Regions from separate parts of the Agaribacterium sp. ZY112 genome, predicted to be linked through region 1. Evidence: predicted binding sites of a transcription regulator. Region 1 holds the regulator's gene; each other region holds the start of a gene.
The links. Region 1 encodes sigma-54, which starts transcription at its own class of promoters, with help from an activator protein. Its sites were predicted from a motif close to TGGCACANNNNTTGCNNT; they were not measured.
Positions count from the first base shown of each region.

Region 2: a site for sigma-54 is predicted at 3,322-3,339, ahead of flgB (flagellar basal body rod protein FlgB). Genes of this name have one in related genera too.
Region 3: a site for sigma-54 is predicted at 1,493-1,510, ahead of cynS (cyanase). Genes of this name have one in related genera too.

Region 1 covers NZ_CP166840.1:1,944,074-1,951,858, reverse strand. Annotated here, with positions in the region: gene AB1S55_RS08545 (SIS domain-containing protein) at 1-356, shown strand, start outside; gene AB1S55_RS08540 (KdsC family phosphatase) at 365-913, shown strand; gene lptC (LPS export ABC transporter periplasmic protein LptC) at 900-1,490, shown strand; gene lptA (lipopolysaccharide transport periplasmic protein LptA) at 1,487-2,044, shown strand; gene lptB (LPS export ABC transporter ATP-binding protein) at 2,046-2,771, shown strand; gene AB1S55_RS08520 (RNA polymerase factor sigma-54) at 2,958-4,484, shown strand; gene AB1S55_RS08515 (PTS sugar transporter subunit IIA) at 4,509-4,952, shown strand; gene rapZ (RNase adapter RapZ) at 4,962-5,843, shown strand; gene AB1S55_RS08505 (HPr family phosphocarrier protein) at 5,853-6,122, shown strand; gene mgtE (magnesium transporter) at 6,128-7,489, shown strand; gene yjgA (ribosome biogenesis factor YjgA) at 7,511-7,785, shown strand, end outside.
Region 2 covers NZ_CP166840.1:3,393,578-3,401,362, reverse strand. Annotated here, with positions in the region: gene flgM (flagellar biosynthesis anti-sigma factor FlgM) at 93-404, opposite strand; gene flgA (flagellar basal body P-ring formation chaperone FlgA) at 537-1,244, opposite strand; gene AB1S55_RS14755 (chemotaxis protein CheV) at 1,415-2,347, shown strand; gene AB1S55_RS14750 (protein-glutamate O-methyltransferase CheR) at 2,370-3,197, shown strand; gene flgB (flagellar basal body rod protein FlgB) at 3,384-3,785, shown strand; gene flgC (flagellar basal body rod protein FlgC) at 3,787-4,218, shown strand; gene AB1S55_RS14735 (flagellar hook assembly protein FlgD) at 4,227-4,940, shown strand; gene AB1S55_RS14730 (flagellar hook protein FlgE) at 4,949-6,934, shown strand; gene AB1S55_RS14725 (flagellar basal body rod protein FlgF) at 7,043-7,785, shown strand, end outside.
Region 3 covers NZ_CP166840.1:1,325,836-1,333,620, forward strand. Annotated here, with positions in the region: gene AB1S55_RS05925 (di-heme-cytochrome C peroxidase) at 1-1,382, shown strand, start outside; gene cynS (cyanase) at 1,690-2,130, shown strand; gene AB1S55_RS05935 (DUF6491 family protein) at 2,208-2,642, opposite strand; gene AB1S55_RS05940 (TolC family outer membrane protein) at 2,657-4,069, opposite strand; gene AB1S55_RS05945 (NUDIX domain-containing protein) at 4,237-4,866, shown strand; gene AB1S55_RS05950 (DUF1249 domain-containing protein) at 4,863-5,342, shown strand; gene cpdA (3',5'-cyclic-AMP phosphodiesterase) at 5,481-6,293, shown strand; gene AB1S55_RS05960 (outer membrane beta-barrel protein) at 6,370-6,996, opposite strand; gene AB1S55_RS05965 (shikimate kinase) at 7,028-7,785, opposite strand, start outside.

The sequences.
Region 1 (7,785 bases):
GGGGCGACGACCTGCCTCAGGTGCAGCTCAACAGCTTATTAAGCGAAGCCCTAACTGAAATGACCAGTAAAGGCTTTGGTATGACGACTGTCGTCGATGAGAAACAATGCCTTGCCGGTATTTTCACCGATGGCGACCTGCGCCGTGTTGTTGCTCGCAAGCTCGACCTAAACCTAGCAAGCATGAGCGAAGTCATGACCGCTTCACCGCGCACGGTAAATCAAAACCTGCTGGCCGCCGAAGCACTGCACCTCATGGAACAATATAAAATCACCGCCCTTGTCGTAGCAGATGATCACAACAACCCCGTTGGTGTATTACATATGCACGACCTGTTACGTGCCGGAATTTATTGAGAAAAAACATGCCTAAAACAGTATTAAAAAACACAGAGCTGCTTGCGAAAGCTCAAAAAATCAAACTACTTGTACTTGATGTCGATGGAGTATTAAGCGACGGCAAGGTCTATTTTGATAACAACGGCCTAGAAACTAAGTGTTTTCACACCTTAGATGGCCAAGGCCTCAAACAGCTAAAAAAGAGTGGTGTTGAAGTTGCCATTATTACCGGCAGAAAAAGTGCCATCGTTGAGCGTCGCGCCAATGAACTCGGCATCAAACTGTTAATACAAGGCCGCGAAGATAAATTCGTTGCACTGCAGGAGATACTCAAGCAATTCCCTTGCGAACTCGAAAACATTGCCCACATGGGCGATGACTGGCCCGACCTACACGTTATGACTCGTGTTGGCCTAGCGCTAAGCCTTTGCAGTGCCCACTGGCAAGTAAAAGAAATGGCTGATTGGATCAGCACCCGTCGCGGTGGCGATGGTGCCGTTAGAGATGCCTGCGACATGCTTATGATCGCGCAAGGCAATTACGAAAAAGCACTCGCACCTTATGTCAGTCTATAAGTTCTCATTTTACGCCGCGGCTTTGCTAATTGCGGTTGGCGCACTGCTTATTTTTAGCGATAGTACTAGCAGCATTTTGGGCGAGGTCGAACAAGAGACCAACGCCAAAATCAGCGCCTATGCAGTGGCTCGCGATACCGACACTCAATACTTTAATGAAGACGGCAGCCTAAGTTACACCTTTAAAGCTGCAGAACTTAAGCACTACCGCCCCAACGATGAAGAAGCGAGTAGTTATAGCACCGCAAAAAAGCCAATAATTGAGTTTGTAGGCCAAACCAACCCTTGGGAAATTGAGGCTCAAAAAGCGCATGTAAGCAACGAACGCATCATTACCATGAGCGAAGACGTCATCGCCCAGCATACCGACCTCAACAACATGCACACCGTTATGCATACTCAAGAGCTTATTTTTGAGCCAGAGCAAAAACTAGCGTACACCAACAAGCCTGTTACAATCGTCAGCCCGCTTGGTAAGGTCAGTGCTGTAGGAATGATCGCCGATCTACAACAGCGTAAGATCACACTTAAAAGTAAAGTAAAGGGCTTACACAGCCCCGAGAAAATAAATCCATGAGCAAAGCTACACGGCCTCTATTCTTACTTGGCCTTTGTGCCATCGCCAGCGCCTGCCTCGCCCTTCCCGACGATGCAGAGAAAGACCTGGAACTGGAAGCTGAGAGCCTTGTTTATGACGAGCTAAAGAATACACTCACGTATTCTGGCTCCGTTACCATGCAGCAGGGCAGCATGCTTATTAAAGCGGATGACGTGATTATTTTTGGTAATGCAGAAAAAGCCACCCGAGTACTAGCCACAGGTCGCCCAGCTCACTTTCAGCAGACACCAAGTGTTGGCGCAGAACCTGTCACAGCCAGAGCCATAAAGCTTGATTACGATATCCACAATAAAGGCCTTATCCTTGAAGGTGACGCAACACTGGACCAAGAAGGCGCAAGTTTAAGCGGCAATCGAATTGAGTACGATGTAAAACAAGCCCTTGTTAAAGCAAGCAGCCTCAGTGAAGGCAGTGACGAGAAAAAACGCGTGAAAATGATTATCCCGCCTAAAGCCCTGCAACAAGAACAAGACGCAGCCGAGCAACAACCAGAAGAAAATTCAGCGCAATAACATGCCCATATTAGAAGCACAGCATTTGGCCAAAAGCTATAAAGGCCGCAAAGTTATTGTTGATGTCAGCATGCAAGTAAGCTCCGGCGAAGTAGTTGGACTGCTCGGCCCCAACGGCGCGGGTAAGACCACCTGCTTTTACATGATCGCAGGTATCGTTAAACCCGATCACGGCAGAGTCTTTATCGATAAGCAAGAAATCACCCACATGCCGATGCACAAACGCGCGCGCACAGGGCTTGGTTACTTACCCCAAGAGGCCTCCGTATTTCGCAAACTCACTGTGACTGAAAACATCAGTGCGATTTTGGAAACCCGTAAAGAACTAAGCAAACAGCAGCGCAAAGACAAACAACAAGAGCTGCTCGAAGAGTTTCACATTACCCACATCAAAGACAGCCAAGGCATGGCCTTAAGTGGTGGTGAGCGCCGCAGAGTAGAAATTGCACGCGCACTGGCCAGCGAGCCAAATTTTGTTCTGCTTGACGAACCCTTTGCCGGCGTTGACCCGATCTCGGTCAGTGATATCAAAGACATCATTTTGCAACTCAAAGCAAAAAATATTGGCATCTTAATCACCGATCACAATGTGCGTGAAACGCTCGATATTTGCGAAAAAGCCTATATCGTTTCCGAAGGCCAAATACTCGCCGAAGGTGATTCCGCTACGGTTTTGAGCAATAAAAAAGTACGTGAAGTCTATCTAGGCCAGCACTTTACACTCTAAAACCAACCTCTTGCTGCAGGCCTAGTCGATGGCAGAGCAATTGGCAAGCACATTCGGCATAAAGATTGCTTTGTTATCTGCTTAAAAGCGTTGCCCTGAAGCTAAGGGAATACTAAACTTAGCTAAGTTACCAAACCCAATAGCGCAGAGCGTTTACGGGCCCCAGAGCAACATAAGTAGTCGCCTATGAAGCAATCTCTCCAGTTAAAGATGGGCCATCAGCTAACGATGACCCCTCAGTTACAACAAGCCATTCGCTTGCTGCAACTTTCTACTCTTGACCTACAAGCCGAAATTCAAGAAGCCCTTGAAAGCAACCCTTTACTCGAAATAAACGAAGTAGAAGAAAGCAGCAGTAGCTCAGATGAGTCAAACAAAAATAATCCGGAAGAGAACAAAGCAAACAACAGCAGTGAAGCTGACCATCAAGCTAATGAGAAATCAGTCAACGAAGGCGATGCCAGCGATGGCTTATCGGAAGGCGATTGGAGTAATGACATTCCAACCGACCTCGCCGTAGACACCAGCTGGGACGACGTTTACCAAGCCAACTCGTTTAGTAACACGGGACTAGCGCGTAACGATCAAGAAGATTACGACTTAGAGAGCCGACGCGGTGGTACAGAGAGCCTTGGTGACCACCTTTTCTGGCAGCTCAACCTCACTCCAATGAGCGACCGTGACCTATTGATTGCAGAAGCAATCATTGATGCCGTTGCCGATAGCGGCATGCTTGAGCAAAGCATCGAAGACATCTTTGAGGGCCTAAGTACCGAGCTTGAAGACTTAGAAGAAGATGAGGTCATCGCCGTCCTACACCGAGTGCAACAATTTGACCCCCCAGGTGTTGCAGCAAGAGACTTAAGTGACTGCTTACTTATCCAGCTCAATGCACTAAAACAAGATACACCAGAGATCAGTAAAGCGCGTGAACTCATCGTCAACTACCTTCCCCTGCTTGGTAGTCGCGACTTCAAGACCTTAATGCGCAAACTAAAAATCAAAGAACCTGAACTTCAAGCTGTCATAGCCATCATTCAGGCGCTTAACCCTCGCCCTGGCGATAGCATCGACACCTCATCAACCGAATACGTTGTTCCCGATGTCTTTGTTAAAAAAGAAAAACAGCGCTGGACCGTTAGCCTCAACCCAGATATCGCACCCAAAATTCGTATCAATTCGGATTACGCATCGATGGTCAAACGTGCTGACAGCAGTGCCGACAACACCTTTATTCGAGACAACCTGCAAGAAGCACGCTGGTTTCTTAAAAGCCTGCAAAGCCGCAATGAAACCCTGCTTAAAGTCGCAACCTGCATCGTAGAAAAACAGCAGGGCTTTTTAGACTTTGGCCCAGAGGCGATGAAGCCGATGGTACTTCATGATGTAGCAGAAATCGTCGGCATGCATGAGTCGACTATTTCCCGTGTAACGACTCAAAAGTACATGCATACCCCTCAGGGTATTTTTGAATTGAAATACTTCTTTTCTAGTCACGTTGCCACTGAAGGTGGAGGTGAATGCTCATCCACCGCCATTCGTGCCATCATTAAAAAATTAGTAGCGGCGGAAAATACCCGCAAACCGCTTAGCGACTCGAAAATGACAGCCCTGCTTGAAGAGCAGGGTATTAAGGTTGCTCGCCGTACGATAGCTAAATACCGAGAATCTCTCAGTATTCCGCCATCAAACGAACGCAAGCAATTAACATAATAGCAATCTTATTATTCTAAGTTTATGTGGATTAAAAACGTTCTATCAGAAACACTCTGCGCGGCACGTATTGAAGGTGTCAGCAAAAAACGCGTACTCGACAAAGTAGCTCAAACACTAGGTGAACAATACGGCGTGGATGCCAATACGCTATTTAGCCAACTTGTTGCCAGAGAAAAACTAGGCTCCACAGGCATTGGCGACGGTGTTGCAATCCCACACTGCCGCTTTGATACCGATGAAGCGATGCTTGCAGTATTTACTTTGGACCAAGGTATTGATTTTGATGCGATCGACCAACAGCCTGTTGATGTTGTTTTTGCTATGGTCGCCCCCGAGAACAGTGAACAGAACCATTTAGAGAACCTCGCGGCCATTGCTTCTGCATTGCAAAACGAGGACTACTTAAAACACTTGCGCCAAGCAAACAGTGCACAAGAACTTTATCTCGCCGCCACTGAGCAATGAGCCCTAACTATGCAAATTTTGGTGATATCCGGCCGATCCGGCTCAGGTAAAACAACCGCGCTCAACCTGTTAGAGGATGAGGGTTACACCTGCATCGACAATTTGCCGCTGAGCCTGCTACCTGCCCTTACTGAACAAATACGCAAGGCTCACAACCCCAACACTGCACGCCTTGCCATTGGCATTGATGCGCGCAATATTGATGGCGACCTAAGTGTGCTGCCAAGCTTACTTGAGTCACTTAAAAAAGACTCCGACAACTTCCGTATACTCTATCTAGATACAGGCAAAGAAGTCTTATTACGCCGCTTTAGCGAAACGCGCCGCAAACACCCACTAAGTAACAAAAACACAGGTTTGCACGAAGCGATCAGCAGTGAGGATTTAATCCTTGCCCCCATAGCAGCACTGGCAGATGTCACCATTGACACCAGCAACCTAAACTTACACGAACTACGCAGTGCCGTTAAACGTCAACTCATCGACAATGAGCGTGACGGCATTGCGATCACCTTGACTTCTTTTGGCTTTAAATTTGGCGTACCTGTAGATTCAGACTTTATGTTTGATGTGCGCTGCTTACCCAACCCCTATTGGCAAGCAGAACTTAGAGGCTATTCAGGGCTCGAACAACCCGTCATCAACTTTTTAAAAGACCAAGATCCCGTGCAGCAAATGGCTGCCGATATAGAATCATTTGCTCGGAAGTGGATTCCTAGCTTTGAAGACAATAACCGCAGTTACATCAACATAGCAATTGGCTGCACCGGAGGCATGCACCGCAGTGTATTCCTTAGCGAGCACATTGCTGCATGCCTGCGCGACAACTATAAAAATGTTCAGACTCGCCACCGCCAACTCAGCGCAAAATATATGGCGCCGGTCCGATAAAGGAAAGCCATGAAGGAACAACAAATTCAAATTATTAACAAGCTCGGTTTACACGCCCGAGCGGCCACAAAGTTTGCAAATACAGCAAAACAATATGGGGCAGATATCGAAGTCGAATTTGATGGCAAATCAATTGATGGTAAAAGCATCATGTCACTGATGCTTTTGGCCGCAGCCAAAGGCAGTGAGCTTACTATTCGCTGTAATGGTAAAGACGAGCAAAAGGCCATGAAGGGTCTTTGCAGCTTAATCAACAACCGCTTTGACGAAGACGAATAAGATCTATGCAGCAGGCTGAAGAGCTGAACAATCAGACTCAGGCACATCTAGGGCGAGTACAGCAGTTACTCGGCCAAGGCACCACTTGGCAGCTCAGCCAAATGGTCAACGGCTTGCGCCCTGTAGAGATTGCCCGCTTGCTCTCTTCCGCCCCACCAGCGTCACGCGCCCTAATCTGGGACCTAGTTGATAAAAATGTACTCGGTGAAGTACTCGAAGAGCTACCCGAAGATATACGCAGCAGCTACCTAAACAATATCGAAGCCGAGGACATTGCCGAGTTAACCGAAGGTCTCGAAACGGATGATGTGGTAGACATCCTGCAACAACTGCCTGAGCAAGTTATTCAAGAAGTGCTCGGCGCGATGGACAACCAAGACCGCGAACGCGTAGAAAAAGTTCTACCCTATGCCGAAGACACTGCAGGCGGCCTAACCAACACAGATACTATTACGGTTCGCCCGCGTTTTACTCTCGATGTGGTACTGCGTTATTTGCGCTTGCACCCAGAATTACCCCCTTCAACAGATGCGCTTATTGTTGTTAACCGCAAAGATGATTACTTAGGCCTATTACCTTTAGCGACCCTACTGACAACAGACCCAAACACCACTGTGCGGGAAGTCATGGTCACCGATGAAAACGCGATCCGCGCCGATATGGCCGACGCAGAAGTCGCTAAGCTATTCGAACAACACGACTGGATTTCAGCCCCCGTTGTTGACGAAAAAGGCAAACTTCTAGGCCGAATTACCATTGATGACGTGGTTGATGTTATTCGTGACGAAGCCGATCACAGCTTAATGAGCATGGCGGGCCTCGATGAAGATGAAGATACCTTTGCACCAGTCAGGAAAAGCACCCCTCGCCGAGCGATGTGGCTGGGAATTAATTTAATAACAGCTCTACTTGCATCATCGGTGATCAACCTCTTCCAAGGTACTATCGACAAGGTCGTAGCTCTAGCAGTGCTAATGCCCATTGTTGCCTCCATGGGGGGCGTAGCAGGCTCCCAAACCCTAACTATGGTGATACGGGGTATGGCCACAGGCCAAATTGGCTCCAATAATTTAAAATGGCTAATTAACAGAGAGCTAGGGGTAGGCATGATTAACGGCCTACTCTGGGCTACGATTATGGGCATTATCGCTGGTTTTTGGTTTCAAGACCCTATCATCTCCGTCATTATCGGTGCCGCAATGGTCATTAACTTATTAGTTGCAGCGCTTGCCGGAGCAGTACTACCCTCTATCTTAAAAGCTATGAAAATAGACCCAGCCTTGGCCGGAGGGGTCACTTTAACCACCATTACCGATGTGATTGGTTTCCTCTCATTCCTAGGTTTAGCGACTATTTTTTACGCCTAAGCCCAACAAAAGACAAACAGCATGACCGAAGACGATTTTTGGGACGACCCCGACTATAAAAGTAAAACCGAGATAAAAAGTGACATGCGTGAGCTCAGAGCACTAGGCCTTGAGCTTGCCGAGCTACCGAAAAAGATTCTCGACACTGTGCCGATGAGTGAAGAGCTGCGTTACGCGATTGATGAATACCGCCGCATCACCCATAAAAACGCATTAAAACGCCAAGCCTCATTTATTGGCAAGCTCATTCGTAAAGAGGAGGATGCAGGAGAAGCGTTAAAAGCCAGCTTAGAAAG
Region 2 (7,785 bases), 1.4 Mb from region 1:
AAGGTTTCCCGTCAAACAATTGAACCGTTTAGCGCAGATAACTGGCTTAGCTTAAAATAAGCGAAAAACGTGCCGCATTGTTATTAAGCCACTTACATACCTTGCTCGAGCATTTTACTTGCAATCGCATCAGCATCTATTTTGTATTGCCCGTTCTGCAAGGCTTCCCTTATTTCAGCCACCCTAGCATTGTCTATCTCAGGGACTTCAGCGAGAGCAATTTCTAACTTGCTCATAGACTGAGCTGTATTGCTTAAGGTGACACTGTCACTGGCTGTTTTAGCTTCTTTCGGGGCCGAACTGGCTGCCGAAGAGCTTGCGTTAGTTTCTTGGCGTTGTACACCACTTGAGCGGCTTTTGGGGCCGCCTGAGGCGTTGTTGATACTGTTTGGGTCAATAACCATAATAATCTCAGCAACCGGCTTGGCCGGGATTATCTACATAAAAGCACATAAAGCAGTGCATGTGATCGAGTGCAAATTGGTTTGCTTACTACAGTCTTCGGCCGATAAATAAGGATCTTTAGCAAATATATTCTACCAGTTTGATACCAGCGCTTCGCCAGGAGCACTAATTCTGGCATCTACTACACGATTTGAGCTTAAGTTGCGTACTCGTAATTGTTGCCCCATAGCGGCATCGGCTAAAGCAATGCCTTCGGAGCTGACGGTCAATGCCCCCGATTTTGCAAGTAAGCGGACAATTTCGCCCTTATAGACTAATTTGGCATCACGAATATCCATTGGTGTGAGGATATGACCTGTACCAACACTGCGCTTTAACTCAACGTTTTTGAGTAAGTTTGCTTGGTCTATATAGTGCTGACCCACCTCACTGATCAATCGTCTTTCAAAGCGAATATCAGAAAGGCTTAGATGCTCACTTCGGCTAAGGGCCCTTGATGTGATGGCTGCTTCGACGTAATAGTCAATTTTAACGGGAACATACATACTCCATCGACTACCGCTTAAGCATTGTACTTTGGCGCTTAAGTTTCTATGGCTTACTCGGTTTTTTTGGAGTTGAATACTTAAGCCCCGTTCACAGTTTTTGATTCTTAGTTGAGAGTGAAGGTTACTTAATTTGATCGTAACGTCATTTTCCAGTTCTTCCTCAGTAAAACGATCACTTAAGGCCTCTTTGACTCGCTCATGGACCATAGCGCTTAATTCAGAAACTTCGATAGCAAGTGTATCCACACTTATGGAGCTAAGCATAAGTAATAAAAAAATACGTAGTCTCATAGATCTTGACCTATTCTGTAGGTATCTCGATGGCTAATAGACCCTTTAAAGTGTCAAAATGCTAACGGTTTTGCAGTAAGGGTCGACTTAGTTAGAAATATAGCAAAGCCTGTACCGATGGTTTGCTTATTTTTTAAATATGCCAATAAATGCGGAATAAAGAGGTCTAAATGGCTAGTGTCCTAGACAGCGTTAACCAGCGAACTCAGTTGGTTGGGCAAAACCGCCTAGAGCTGCTGCTCTTTAATTTAGGTGGTCATCAGCTCTATGGTATTAATGTATTTAAAGTTAAAGAGGTGCTTCAGTGCCCTCAATTAAGTGAAATACCTAAGCGGAACCCCGTTGTACGTGGTGTCGCTCATATTAGAGGCGGCACGATCCCGATTATGGATCTACGTCATGCGACAGGTGGTAGGCCATTAGAAAATCTAGAAAACTGTTTTGTCATCATTACTGAGTACAATCGAAGCACTCAGGGTTTTTTAGTTAAAGGTGTTGAGCGAATAATCAACATGAACTGGGGGGATATTCATCCACCACCAAAGGGCTCAGGAAAAGAGAACTATTTGACAGCGGTGACTGAAGTTGAAAATAAACTCGTTGAGATTATTGATGTAGAAAAGATTCTAGCCGAGGTGAGCCCAGTTGCAGAAGAAGTCAGTGCTGAAATAATTGAAAATGTTGTAGAAGATGCAACAGTGCAAAAACATGTATTAATTGTTGATGATTCGGCTATTGCTCGTAAACAGGTGCAAAAAGTAGTGGAGTCATTGGGTTGTAAAACAACAACACTTAAGAATGGTGCCGAGGCTATTCAGTATCTCAAAGATTTAATTGATTCAGGTAAAGACCCGTATCATGAATTACTAATGATTATTTCTGATATTGAAATGCCGGAAATGGATGGCTACACCTTTACTGCAGAGGTTCGAGGTGATCCTGCACTAGCTAATTTACATGTTGTGTTGCATACCTCACTAAGTGGTGTCTTCAATGAGGCAATGGTGAAAAAAGTAGGTGCAAACGACTTTTTAGCAAAATTCCATCCGGACGAGTTGGCTAGACGCGTTAATGAACGTGTTGATGCCTTAACAAGCATGTAATAGTAAGTATGGAACTTAATACGTGAGCTTAAATCCAGAAGAGTTTGCTGATTTTAGAGCCTTTTTAAAAGAAGTGGCGGGCATTGATCTTGGTGACAATAAACAATATTTAGTCACAACTCGTATTCGTCGAGTCCTTCTTGAATATGGTTTAGATAGCGTATCGGAACTCACTCAACGTATAAAGAGATCAAGTGAACGTGAATTAAGGCAACGGGTCATTGATGCTATGACCACAAACGAAACCTTTTGGTTTCGTGATATATACCCATTTGAGTATTTAAAAAGCACAATTTTTCCCGAGCTAAAAGCAAAAAAAGGCCCTGGTACAATCAAGGTTTGGAGTGCGGCTTGCTCATCTGGGCAAGAACCTTATTCTATCTCTATAACTGTGGATGAGTTTATCCGTGAGACCTTAGGGGTGAGTGCATTAGGTTTAGATGTTGTTGCTACTGACTTATCTAGCGAGATACTGGCTCAAGCTAAGCAAGGAGTGTATGACAAGCTGTCTATTAGTCGAGGCATGTCTGATAAGCGTTTACGTGAGTATTTTAAAGCCACTGATGATAAACAATGGGCTATTAATAGTGATATTAAGCAAAGAATACGGTTCAGGCCCCTTAATTTACAAGACAGCTTCTTGAGCTTAGGGAAATTTGATATCGTGTTTTGTCGTAATGTACTCATTTATTTTTCATCTGATCTTAAAACAGACATCTTAAAGCGTATTCATGCCACCCTAAAACCAGGGGCCTATTTGTTTCTTGGAAGTTCAGAAAGTCTTGCTGGTGCTAGTGACTTGTTTGAAATGGTACACTGTAAGCCTGGTGTGGTTTACCGAGCAAAATAATTTAAATGTTCCTGTCTAATTCGAAGCGGAAGGGCTTTTCCTCTACTTTCCGGTTTTTCTGTTCTATTTATCCTGCCTTTTAAAATATTCATATAAATCAATTGATTATATCCCTTGTTTTTGATGGCACGCCCTTTGCTGTTATCTATATGTAATTTATAAAGCGGCAAGGTTAGGTAGATAAAGATGGCTATTAATTTTGATTCAGCACTTGGTGTAAAAGAACACGCAATGCGTCTAAGGGCACATCGTGCGGATGTTCTGTCTTCTAACTTGGCCAATGTTAATACTCCTAACTATAAAGCCCGAGACATAGATTTTACCGCGGAGCTAAAAGCTCAGATGGACGGTGGCGTGAGCCGCCACTTAAGTACACGCCATCAAGGACATATTAATTTAGCTGATACACAGGCTGGCGCTTACGAGAAACTGTATCGCGTACCTCATCAGCAAAGCATTGATGGCAACACGGTTGAAGAGCATGTAGAGCACGGTGAATTTATGAGGAACTCGCTTGAGTTTCAGGTTGGTTTTACCCTGTTAAACAGCTCTTTTAAGGGCTTAAGCAAAGCATTGCGCGGAGAATAATATGAGTTTAACAAATATTTTTGATGTGGCTGGCTCTGGCATGAATGCGCAAAGTGTGCGTCTGAATACAACAGCCTCAAATATTGCTAATGCTGAAAGTGCGAGCTCAAGTACTGGTGATGTTTATCGTGGTCGTCATCCTGTATTTCAAACTCAAATGCTGAATGAAATGAATGGCGGCATAAATTCGCCGCAGGGGCAAAGTGTGGGCGTTGAAGTAACGGGGATTATAGAAAGTGATGCTCCCTTACAGCGACGTTATGAGCCAGATCACCCTCTATCTGATGAAGAAGGTTACGTCTTTTACCCAAATGTAAATGTGGTCGAGGAGATGACCAATATGATCTCGGCTTCACGTGCTTTTCAGATTAACGTTGAAATGATGAACTCAGCTAAACAAATGGTTCAGCGCGTGCTTACCTTGGGGCAGTAGGAGTCATTATGAGTGAAATAAGTAGTGTCGATAATGTCCTTTCCGGTCTAAATATTGACAAGAAAAAAGAGCAAGCAGAGCCTAGCCAAGAGCTTGGTCAAAGTGCTTTTTTGGAGCTGATGATTACCCAGATGGAGAATCAAAGTCCACTGGATCCTCAAGATAATACACAGTTTATTGCTCAGCTTGCTCAATTTAGCTCAGTTGAAAGTCTGGACAAACTGAACAAGCAGTTTGATAGCTTCAGTAGTAACTTTGTTGCTAACCAAGCCTTACAGGCCTCTAGCTTGGTCGGGCGCTCAGTAACGGTTCCGGCTACTCAAACAGGGCTTAGCTCTGGTGGAATTGTCAGCTTGAGTAGTCATGTACCGGCCAGCACTGGGGATTTGAGTTTGAATATCTATAACGAAAGCGGCTCCTTAGTTGAGCAGTTAAGTTTAGGTGCCCAGCCTGAAGGAGAGGTCTTACTGCGTTGGGATGGCATGTCGATGGAGCTAAATGGCAAGCTACTTGATTGGCGAAGTAGCAAAGAAAATGGACAGCCGCCTGGTACTTATAGCTTTGAGCTTAGTGCCACGAATGACGGTCAACAGACCGCACTTGAAACAGCCTTAAGTGCCAATGTAAATAGCGTAACCGTTGCCCAAGATGGCAGCTTAGCGTTGAATCTAGCGGGTATAGGAACGGTAAACCTTGCTGATGTTAAACAGTTTAATGAGTAGGAGGCCCCATGCCTTTTGATACAGCCTTAAGTGGTATCCGTGCAGCATCAAGTGAGCTTGAAATAACCGGCAATAATATCGCCAATGCCTCGACAACTGGATTTAAGTCATCCCGAGCTGAGTTTGGTGATGTTTATGCAACCTCTGTGCTTGGTGCGGGTTCTAATGCCATCGGAGCAGGGGTGGAAATTCAAGATATCAGTCAAAAATTTACCCAGGGTAATATCGCTTTTACCGAAAATGCTTTGGATTTAGCCGTAAACGGCAATGGCTTTTTTATCCTAAGTGAGGATGGCGGGCGTACGTATACACGCTCTGGTGCCTTTGGTATGGATGCCGAAGGTTATGTGGTTGCTAATAATGGCGGACGATTACAGGGCTACAGTGCTGATACAGCCGGTAATATTAATAATGTTTTGGGCGATTTACAGATTAACCAAGATATTATCGACCCACGGCAGACAACTGATGTTGACCAGCAATTGAATTTTGATGCGACAGCAGATGTTTTACCCAGTCGTGGTAATAACTTCATCTCTACTGGGGCAGAAATAGGTGTAGCCCAAGCGGGGGCGCTGAATGGTTATTCTCCTCAGAGTATAGATATTACTAACCCAGATGGCTCTGTGGTGACTTACACATCCGACCAAGATGCGTCTGCAGCAACCATTGCCGGTGAAATGAACTCGGTTGTTGGTCTAACAGCAACAGCCAGCGCATCAGCAACACTATCTGGTTTTAGTAATGGGGCGGGCACTTCAACAACGGTGACGATTAATAATGTTGCCTTAGATGTAGCTTCATTAGCCGAGTTGGAAACCACCATTAATAGCTTAAGTAATTCTGCTTTACCGGGTATTACCGCCGTGCATGATGCTGTTGCTGGCACCCTTGAACTTAGTTCAACCGTTGGTACAGACTTAATAATCAACATAGCCGGGGACCCTGCTGCAACTCTAGGCGTGGCGGGGCCAGCTGGAGCTAACATTCCACTGGTTGTTGGCGGAGCAAACCAAACAGCAAATGTCGGTGGTCGCCTTGATATCGTTGTAGAAGATGGTTATATCGTGGGTAATGAAGTACCGAGTGGTACGGGCATTTTTCAAGCACTCGGTGATATGACTGACCCTGCTAACCCAGAATTTACTCAAGTTGAAGTCAATTCTTTTGACCCTGATGACCCTGGCACATATAACTCAGCGACCTCAACCACTATCTATGACAGTTTTGGTGTGCCGCATGTTATGACTCAATATTTTGTTAAGCAGCCCTTTAATCCAAGTGATGCCACCGCTCCACCAAACCACTGGGAAATGCACGTGCTTGTTGATGGTCGTGATGTTGGCAACCCAGACCCTACGGCTGCCGATCCAACCATTGCGACGCGAGCCACATTTGATATTTATTTCAATCCTAATGGTTCGTTAGATGATTTGAGAACCTCAGAGTTTTTAATCACAAACTGGACGCCACTAAATGAAAATGGTGAATCTACTGGGGCACTTGGGCCGAACGTAGGCGGCACGGTGCCGATTCCTGAGCCGCCTATCAGTTCTAATTTTTTAATTAGTGTTGATGGAAGTACGCAATTTGGCACCCCGTTTGCAGTTAATTCTGTGTATCAAAACGGTTTTACCGCAGGGCAATTAAGTGGTTTAACCGTTGATGAGGGAGGGGTTATCTTTGCTCGATTTACGAATGGCGAATCTCTCGCTCTAGGGCAGGTGTTGCTTGCTGACTTTGCCAATCAACAAGGTCTGCAGCCGATAGGTGATACCTCTTGGGCGCAAACATTTGAATCGGGAGAGCCTGTTATTAATGAGCCCGGTACTTCATCGTTAGGAGCCATTCAAAGCGGCGCATTAGAAAACAGTAATGTGGACTTATCTGAACAATTAGTTCAACTTATTATCGCTCAACGAAATTTCCAAGCCAGTGCCAAAACGATTGAAACAGCGGATCAAACTACACAAACGATTATTAACCTTCGTTAATCCGTCAATTAAGCCAGCCTTCTAAGCGAGCATTGCTCGCTTTTTCTTTATTTGGCACCGCTTTTGCAGTTTTCTAATTAACATAAGTTAAGTGACAGAAAACTAGCGATGGATAAAGCACTTTATATATCAATGACCGGCGCTAAACATAATATGTTAGCGCAAACAGCTAGGGCTAATAATTTAGCTAATTTAAATACCGTAGGCTTTAAGTCCGAATTCTCTCAAGCTCGTTCTATGGGTGTTTATTACGGTGATGGTCATGCATCGCGCGCTTATGCTTTAACAGAAAACCAAGGCACTAATTTTAAATATGGTGCGATGACTCAAACAGGTCGAGATTTAGATATCTCTGTTGATGGAGATGGCTTTATTGGGGTTCAAGGCCCAGATGGGCGTGATGGTTTAACACGTGCAGGCTCCTTACATATCGACGCTCTTGGTGTACTTCGTAACGGCAGCAACTTGCCGGTGCTAGGCAATGGCGGTCCAATTTCTGTCCCTCCTTTTGAAAAAATCGACATAGGTATTGACGGTACAGTAACCATTGTCCCCACCGGTGCTCGAGCAAATGAAACGGTTCAGGTCGACCGTATTTTGCTGGTTAACCCTGAGTTAGAGAGCATACGTAAAGAAGAAGATGGTCTGTTTCGCCCTAGAAACCCAGAACAAGAATTAGAGCCCGACGCAGCTGTACGAGTGGTTTCAGGGTTTCTTGAGGGTAGTAATGTTAATGCGGTTGACGAGCTGGTTTCGGTTTTGAATCTATCTCGCCAGTATGAGATGCAGGTAAAACTCATGCAAACCGTTAAAGAGAATTCAGAGACATCGGCGCGTATGTTGCAAATGTC
Region 3 (7,785 bases), 620 kb from region 1:
AATACATTATCGATAGCGATCAGTTAAAGCGTCATTTGCTTTCGGCAAGAAATAGCGATGGTTCGCGTATGCTTACCTTGCAGCAAGTTGATCAAGTGATGCAGGGGATTGATGATTCGGTAGTGAGCCGAGATGAATTTATGCTGGTGATCGACCGCTTGACGGCCAAAGGTCCGAATCAAGTGTCTTTAAGCATGAAGCAAATTCTGCGTTTACGAGACCAAGTATTTAACGAGCCTAATGCGCCGGTTAGTTATCCCTTTTTATGGGATACCGCTCATTCCGATTATGTGCAATGGAATGGTATAGCTAAAAATGCTGGCGCGGGCCCTTTGGGGCGTAATGTGGGGGAGGTGATGGGGGTTTTTGCCACCCTGGATTGGACGGCAAGCAAGCCTTGGTATGCCCCACTTAATTTACCCGCTCGAGCTTCTGGGCAGGACAGTAAACGAGAAGTGATTGATTTCACGTCATCGGTTGACCCTATTAACCTGCAGCGTTTGGAGTTGGCTTTAAAGAATTTAAAATCACCTCTGTGGCCCGGAGACGATAGCTATCTGCCTAATGGTGAGCATGGACCTTTACCTAAGATCGATAAAGCTCTAGCGGATAAAGGTCAGCGTTTATTTGTTGAGTATTGTCAGAGTTGTCATCAGCCTATTGATCGTAATAATTGGGATCGAAAAGTTGTGGCTTCCATGTCGGCTCTGGATCGAATTGGTACTGATCCTGCGATGGCTAAAAACTCAGTCTTATACAGTGGCAGTTCAGGTAACTTTAAGCAAACCTATCAAAAAACATCGGTCGGCACCGTTATCATGCCCGAGCAAGCGCCGGTTGCTATGATCCTATCGGCGGCAGCGGCCGGCGTGGTAGTGACACCTGATGCGGATAAGTGGTGGATACGTAGGCAGCTAGATAGATTGTATTTACTTGCGGCTTCTTTCTTTCAAAATGATATAGAAGCGAGCGTACAAAGCGGCGATTATCAGCCGAGCACTACAGCTCAACCCTTTCAAAACCTCTTGGCTTATAAAGCTCGGCCCTTAAATGGCATTTGGGCTACCGCGCCTTATTTACACAACGGTTCCGTTCCTACGCTTTATGACTTATTACTGCCAGTTAAGCGTGAAGGCGATCCAGATGAAGGCTTGTACCGCCCTAATCATTTTGTTGTAGGCAGCCGTGAGTTTGATGCTAAAAAAGTAGGTTTTAAATCGCAAGGTTATGATGGCTCTGTATTTGATACGAGTTTGCCCGGCAACTTTAACAGTGGTCATGAATATGCCGCTGGGCGCAGCCCCCAGCTTAATGGTGAGGTCTTGCCAGCTTTGAATGACCAGCAGCGCTGGGCCCTTGTTGAGTATATGAAAACGCTCTAATTTATCTCGCTGAGGTCGGCGCCAAGTTATTACTCTTGGGGTCGGCTTGTTTTGCTTTCCTCGCCCTTATTTCCCCTTGTCTTTACTTCGCAATAAAGTTTGCTACTCCATGGCATCGAGTTTGCAAATGTTCTTATAGACGACAGTTTATAAGCTCTCTTTATAAAGTTTATGCACTGAAACTGGGCGAGTTAGTTTTTTACGCACTTTAACATTGCGTTGCTTTTAATTCTGCTTACTTAGTGAGTGCAGCTATTTATTGGGGCGTATTTGATTTTATATTTGATAATAACTTGAGGACTCATTTATGGATAAGCAAACAATGACGGATGTGATTGTGACTAAGAAAACCGAGCTTGGTTTGACTTGGGAAGAGATGGGCGCAAAAACAGGCCTAAGCCCAGTTTGGTTGGCGTCGGCTTGCTTGGGCATGAATAGCGCTCCGCCAGAAAAAGCAGCCTTAATTACCGAGTATTTAGGCTTAGGTGAAGATGTTAAAACAGCTCTTGAGGCTTATCCAATTAAAGAATGGCAGCAAGCAGTACCTACCGACCCTTTAATTTATCGTTTATACGAGGTCGTGGGTGTTTATGGCGAAACCTTAAAAGAAGTGATTCAGGAAAAATTTGGTGACGGTATTATGAGCGCCATCGATTTCTCAATGGAGGTGGATAAAATTGAAGACCCTAAAGGAGACCGGGTGTTACTTACCTTAAATGGTAAGTTCTTGCCTTATAAAAGTTGGTAGTTGTTAAATAAGTCGTTTTTAAATAAAAAGGCCGCAATAAATGCGGCCTTTTTACATGGTCTAAGCTGATGCGTATTTTATTCTTTACTCTGTGCAAGCTTGTCATTAACTAACTTGGCTGCAGCAAAGGCTTGTTCTCGATTATCAAATTCAAAGATCTTATCGATGGGGCAGCGTCCTTCACGTGTAGTGATGTAGCTGGTTCCACCACAAGCTTCGGTAAAGCGGCTTTCAAACAAAGCACGTGGCGCCATAGTCAAATTGTGACAGCTATATAACGTCGTGGCGATATAGTATTTCGACATCGTATTGATATTGATCTGTTTGTCGTTCTCAGCCCCATAACCGCGAATATCTCTAGTGCGAATACAAGCGCGGCCATTTTGCCCGGTCGTTTCTGACATAAGCTGGCCAAAGTTCGGGCTATTAGCGCTGCTATCACCGCTTGTAGTACACGCGCTTAAGCTTGCAGCTAGTAAAACAAATAAACTAAGTTGAAATACTTTTTGCACTAGAGTTTCCTCCATTAGCTATTGGTTTTTAATACTGGCTTGGCTTCGTTTAGCCATTCATTTAATTGCACAAGATCTTGCTCTGTTAACATGCCGGCGACACCTTTAAGGCGCAAGCTACTCATAATGTAGGTGTAAAGCGCGGCGTAATAATTTCGCTTGGCTTGATACAAGTTTTGTTGGGCATTTAAGACATCAACAAGATCACGGGTACCGACGCTATAACCCGCTTGGGTCGCTTCTAAGGCGCTACTGGTAGAGATAATACCTTGCTCACGAGCATGTACGGTTGCAACGGTGGTTGTCACACTTAAGTGTTGAGAGCGCGCAGCTTGAACAACGTCTCGTTTGGCTTTTAGCCACTGCTCACGTGCTTGGATGGACTGTTGCTCGGCTTGTCTTCGAGAGGCGCTGACAGCGCCACCATTATAGATAGGCACAGTTAAAGTTAGGCCAATGCTACTGTCATCAGAGTCTAGATCGCTGTTATAACCAAAGTCGGTTTCTCTATCGTCGTTATAGCTTGCATAGTTGCCGTTTAAGCTCAATACAGGGTAGTGGCCTGCTTTGGCTTGCTTAGCCTGACGACGGCTGGCTTCGGCTAGTGCCTCGGCTGCGGCTAACTGAGGGTTGCCTTCAATAGCTCGGTCCACCCAAGCTTGGCGAGCAGCGGGTTGAGGGTTGCTAACGGCAAAGTTATCTTTGAGAGGGGCAATCTGCTGATAGCTCTGACCGGTTAGTACTTCTAAGGCTTCAAAGCTAATACCTAGCTGGCCTTCTGCAATCAGCTTTTCAGCGACAGAGTTATCGTAAGCGGCTTTGGCTTCATGTACTTCTGTGATTGCGCTTAAGCCAACTTCAAAGCGTTGGCGAGTTTGTTCAAGCTGATGTTTAAGGGCGTCCTCTTCTGCTATTGCCGTAGAGTAATTATCACCAGCTAACAAAATATCAAAATAGGCTTGTGCGGTGCGCAAGATCAATTCTTGCTGAGCTGAGAGGTAGTTCGCTTCAGCAACATCCGCTGTCGACTTACCCGCTTTGTATGTCTGCCATGCGGCCATATCAAAAAGTGGTTGAACCAAGCTAATACCATAACCGCTATTGGTATTGTCGGTTTCACTGGGCAGCACTTGTGTGGTACTGCTTTCACTGCCGTCAACGCTTCTGTTGCTGCCGGTGTAATTAGCGCTGGCATTGATCTTGGGCAGTAGGGCTGAGCGTCCTAGTTTGCTGTCTTCTAAGCCCGCTTGATAAGCGGCTTGGGAAGCTTTGAATTCGTGGTCATTCTCAACTGCTTGCTGATAGATATAGTACAGATCTTCGGCTGTGCTGAATTGAGCGCTGAGGCCTAAGCAAGCTGCGATGCTAGCGTTGCGTAGAATATTGCGGTTGATACCGCGAGCAGAAAAAAGTTGTTTGAGCGTCATTGAGCGTCCTGGTCAATATGAACGTTAACTGAAGTCCTAAGTGCTGCTTATCATACATCGAGACTTGCTTGAAGGTTAGCCTTTTGTCATCTAGGGCTTTATCCGCATAGACAGGCCCTTAAGCCCTGCCTAAACTGGCGTTTTCAAATATGTGCAGTCATAGGTAAATGATGAAGTCTTTAGGTCGTGCTGACTTAGGTCGTGCTGATGTCGAGATCCTTGAGCAAAAGACGGCTTTTCAGGGTTTTTTCCAGATATTGAGTTTTCGTTTACGTCACCGTTTATTTAAAGGTGGCTGGAGCGAAGACATTAAGCGTGAGCTCTTTCATCGAGGCGAAGCAGCTGCGGCAGTTCTCTATGACCCAATTAACGATCGACTTGGCCTTGTTGAGCAATTTCGTATTGGCGCCTTAGATTCTGAGCATGGCCCTTGGTGTTTAGAGGTGGTTGCTGGCATGCTTGAGCCGGGGGAGACGGCTGAGCAAGTTATTTGCCGTGAGATTGAAGAAGAAGCCGGTATTACTAAGGTCGAGTTGGAGTTTGTCACCACCTATTACAGTACCCCAGGCGGCTGTAGTGAAAAAGTGCACTTATACTGCGCTTTATGTGATCTTAGCGAAGCCGGTGGAGTCTATGGTTTAGACTATGAAGGTGAGGATATTCGCTTTCAAACTTATGCCCCTGATGAGGTCTTTGAACAAATGTACTGTGCACGCACAAATAATTCTGCGACTTTGATTGGCTTGCAATGGCTGCAAGCTCATCGAGCTAGCTTGCGTGCAAGGCTGCAAAAGTGAGCCAGTACTTAGCCATTAAAAAGCGTCGCGAGGCGGCATCAGTCGATTTGCGTGGCCATATGGAGATATGTGAGCTGAACTATCATCGCTGTCTGCGTTTATTGCCCGGTTTACGTGATGAAGAGACGGAATGGCACTATCTAGCTGGCGGGCAGAATCCAATTAGTGTCGATATTCGCTGTACAGAAAAAACGCCTTATACCTCGCTTGTTACGATTTCCCAAGCTTGTAAAGATATGTCTCTGCCGACTATGCAATTGCGTTTATATCACGATGCGGATGTCGCTGAAGTGATTGTGTTTGAAGGGCATAGGTATTGGCAGCCCCAGTATGATTACCCCAATCCTAAGATGTACGCTCCTGATGAGAAGTTCGAATTAAATCGCTTTTTGCGTGATTGGTTGGTCTTTTGTCACAATCACGGTTTAATGAAAGCTAAGCTTTGTGAATCAGTTCATATTACACGAAGGACTTAGCTTCACATTCTTTGAGTTAGGCCACACACTGTTCTTATAGAACATAACGATACTTTGATATAAGCCGCTGCGTTAACTGCCAGCTTTTGAAGCCGCTTTTGAGCACTAGGATGGTGTTGTGCGGCTTTACTTGTATCTATTAAATTTAGAGCGCGTGTTTCGTCGATGAATCGATTCAAACTGCTACAGATTACTGACTGCCATCTTGGTAGTTCACCACGACAAACTTTGCTTGGTATGGATACTGATCAGAGTTTGCATGACGTGCTGCTTGCAGCAAAAGCGAATGAAGAGCCAGATATGATCGTTGTCTCTGGTGATGTAAGTGGTGATGCTGGTGCTTTATCTTATGCTCGTTTTTTAACGATTATTGATGAGTACTTCCCTTCAGTGCCTTTGGCTTGGTTGCCAGGCAATCATGATAACCCCGAGCATATGCTCAGTGTTGGTCAGCATCCTATTGAACTAAGCCACTGCGTTGAGGGTTGGCATTTTATTTTTTTGGATTCGCGCATCCCTAGGCAAGAGGGGGGGCGTTTAGGCCCAAATGAGCTGGCTCGCTTAGAGCGTGAGTTAAGTGCCCACCCTACGCGTCCGACGGCGGTATTCCTTCATCATCAGCCTGTCGCTGTGGGTTGTGAGTGGTTAGATCAGTATGTAGTCGAAGATGCCGAGCGCTTTTTTGAGGTGCTAGATCGACACTCTCAAGTGAAGTTGGTGAGCTGGGGGCATGTGCATCAAAACTTTTATTGTGAGAGAAAGGGGGTGGCTTTAATGGCGACACCTTCTACATGTATACAGTTTTTGCCAAACAGTGATGAGTTTCAGTTGGATACGCAAATGCCTGGCTATCGAACTTACGAATTGTTTGATGACGGCAATTTTAAGACGCAGGTACGTAGAAGCGAAGAGAAAAATTATTTTATTGATATGGCCGCAACCGGCTATTAATAAAATCTAAGAGGTTAACTTGGTAGATATGTTGGGCTTGAATGCGCTGAGTTTACTCAGCGCATTTTTTTTGCCTTTAGAACGAGTAACTGGCACCAAAGGTCAGTTGTTGTTGCCACCAGAGGTCGCCATCTAAAGTGATAAGACAGCTGTTGTTTTGGCAGAAAATAGTTGAAGAGCTGTCAAATACAGTGCCAATGGCACGGGCTTCTATATTTAGGGCGATGTTCTTCATAACCCAGAAGCGAGCACCTAGGGCAGCAGTACCAGATAGGTAGGTTTCGCTTTTGGAGGTGTCTGGGCTGTACTGGCTAGCGCCGATAGTCATTGCAAAATAAGGGTCAAATACTTTTGGGTTTTCGGCCCATTCGTAGGTGCCGCCGATTTGAAGATGTTGAGCTTTAAGGCTTGTATCGTAATCGCCAGTACCTGAATCGGTAGTGACAGAAACATCAATATTATTTTGTGAATAAAAGAACTCGTAAAAAAGACGGGCGCCGTCACGGCTGCCTTTTTGGTATTTGTGCAGGGATAGTTGTAGTAGTGAGCCTGGCTCTAAATCCATATCGGTACCGTCACCGCCGCTGCTGGGGTCGCTCGCAAAGCTGTTACCGGTAGATAGATTAACGCGCCACTCGTCTTGCGCTGTGGCTGTGGTCGAGGCTAGCGCGCTCAATACAGCTAAAGTCAGCAATTTCTTCATTGTTTTTATTCCGTCCCGTACAAAATTGCAGCTATTGTAGCCTCTGTTTGTACTCTTGTGTGCTGATTTTTTCTACCAGTAGCTTTAGTTGTTCTAATGCGTGCTCTTGATCTAAGTTTTTACAGTCGAGCTTATAGTCTGCCCAGCGTTCATACAGGCCTTGTCTTTCAATAAATAACTCATTGAGGCCTTGGTGCGGGGCTCTTGCTAAGCCACGTTGGCTAAAATTTGTAATGCGTTTTTTTAGTATTGCTAAAGGCAGCTCTAGATAAATAATGCTCCCTAGCTCTTTTAAATGCTGCATCGCTTCTTCACTGTAGATGGCACTGCCACCCGTTGCGATGACATTATGAGATGCCTCTAGTTTCAGTAAGTATTGCTCTTCAATATTGCGCAGTACTTGATAGCCGCTTTTATCGAGTATTTGCTGCAAAGAGCATTGCTCTTCTTTTTCTATTACTTGATCGCTATCGATAAAAGGGCGTTTAAGTGCATGGGCCAGTGCTAAGCCTAGGGTTGATTTTCCCGAGCCGGGCATACCGATTAAAATAATGTTGGTCTGCGAAGTGTTTGTCATAGTGAGTCTGTTGTTATCGCTGTGTATTTGTAGCGCATACAAGGCCCTACTTAATAAGAGCAGGTGGAAAATCAAAAAAATAACTAGCCCAGCTTGGCTTTGCATGGGGGCTTCCCCTTGGTGGGTGAGTAAGGAGAAGAGGCTTAATAGGCTAAATAGAACGGCGCTTATTAACCACAGGCTGAGTCGCAGTTTAACCGAGCTGCTGACTA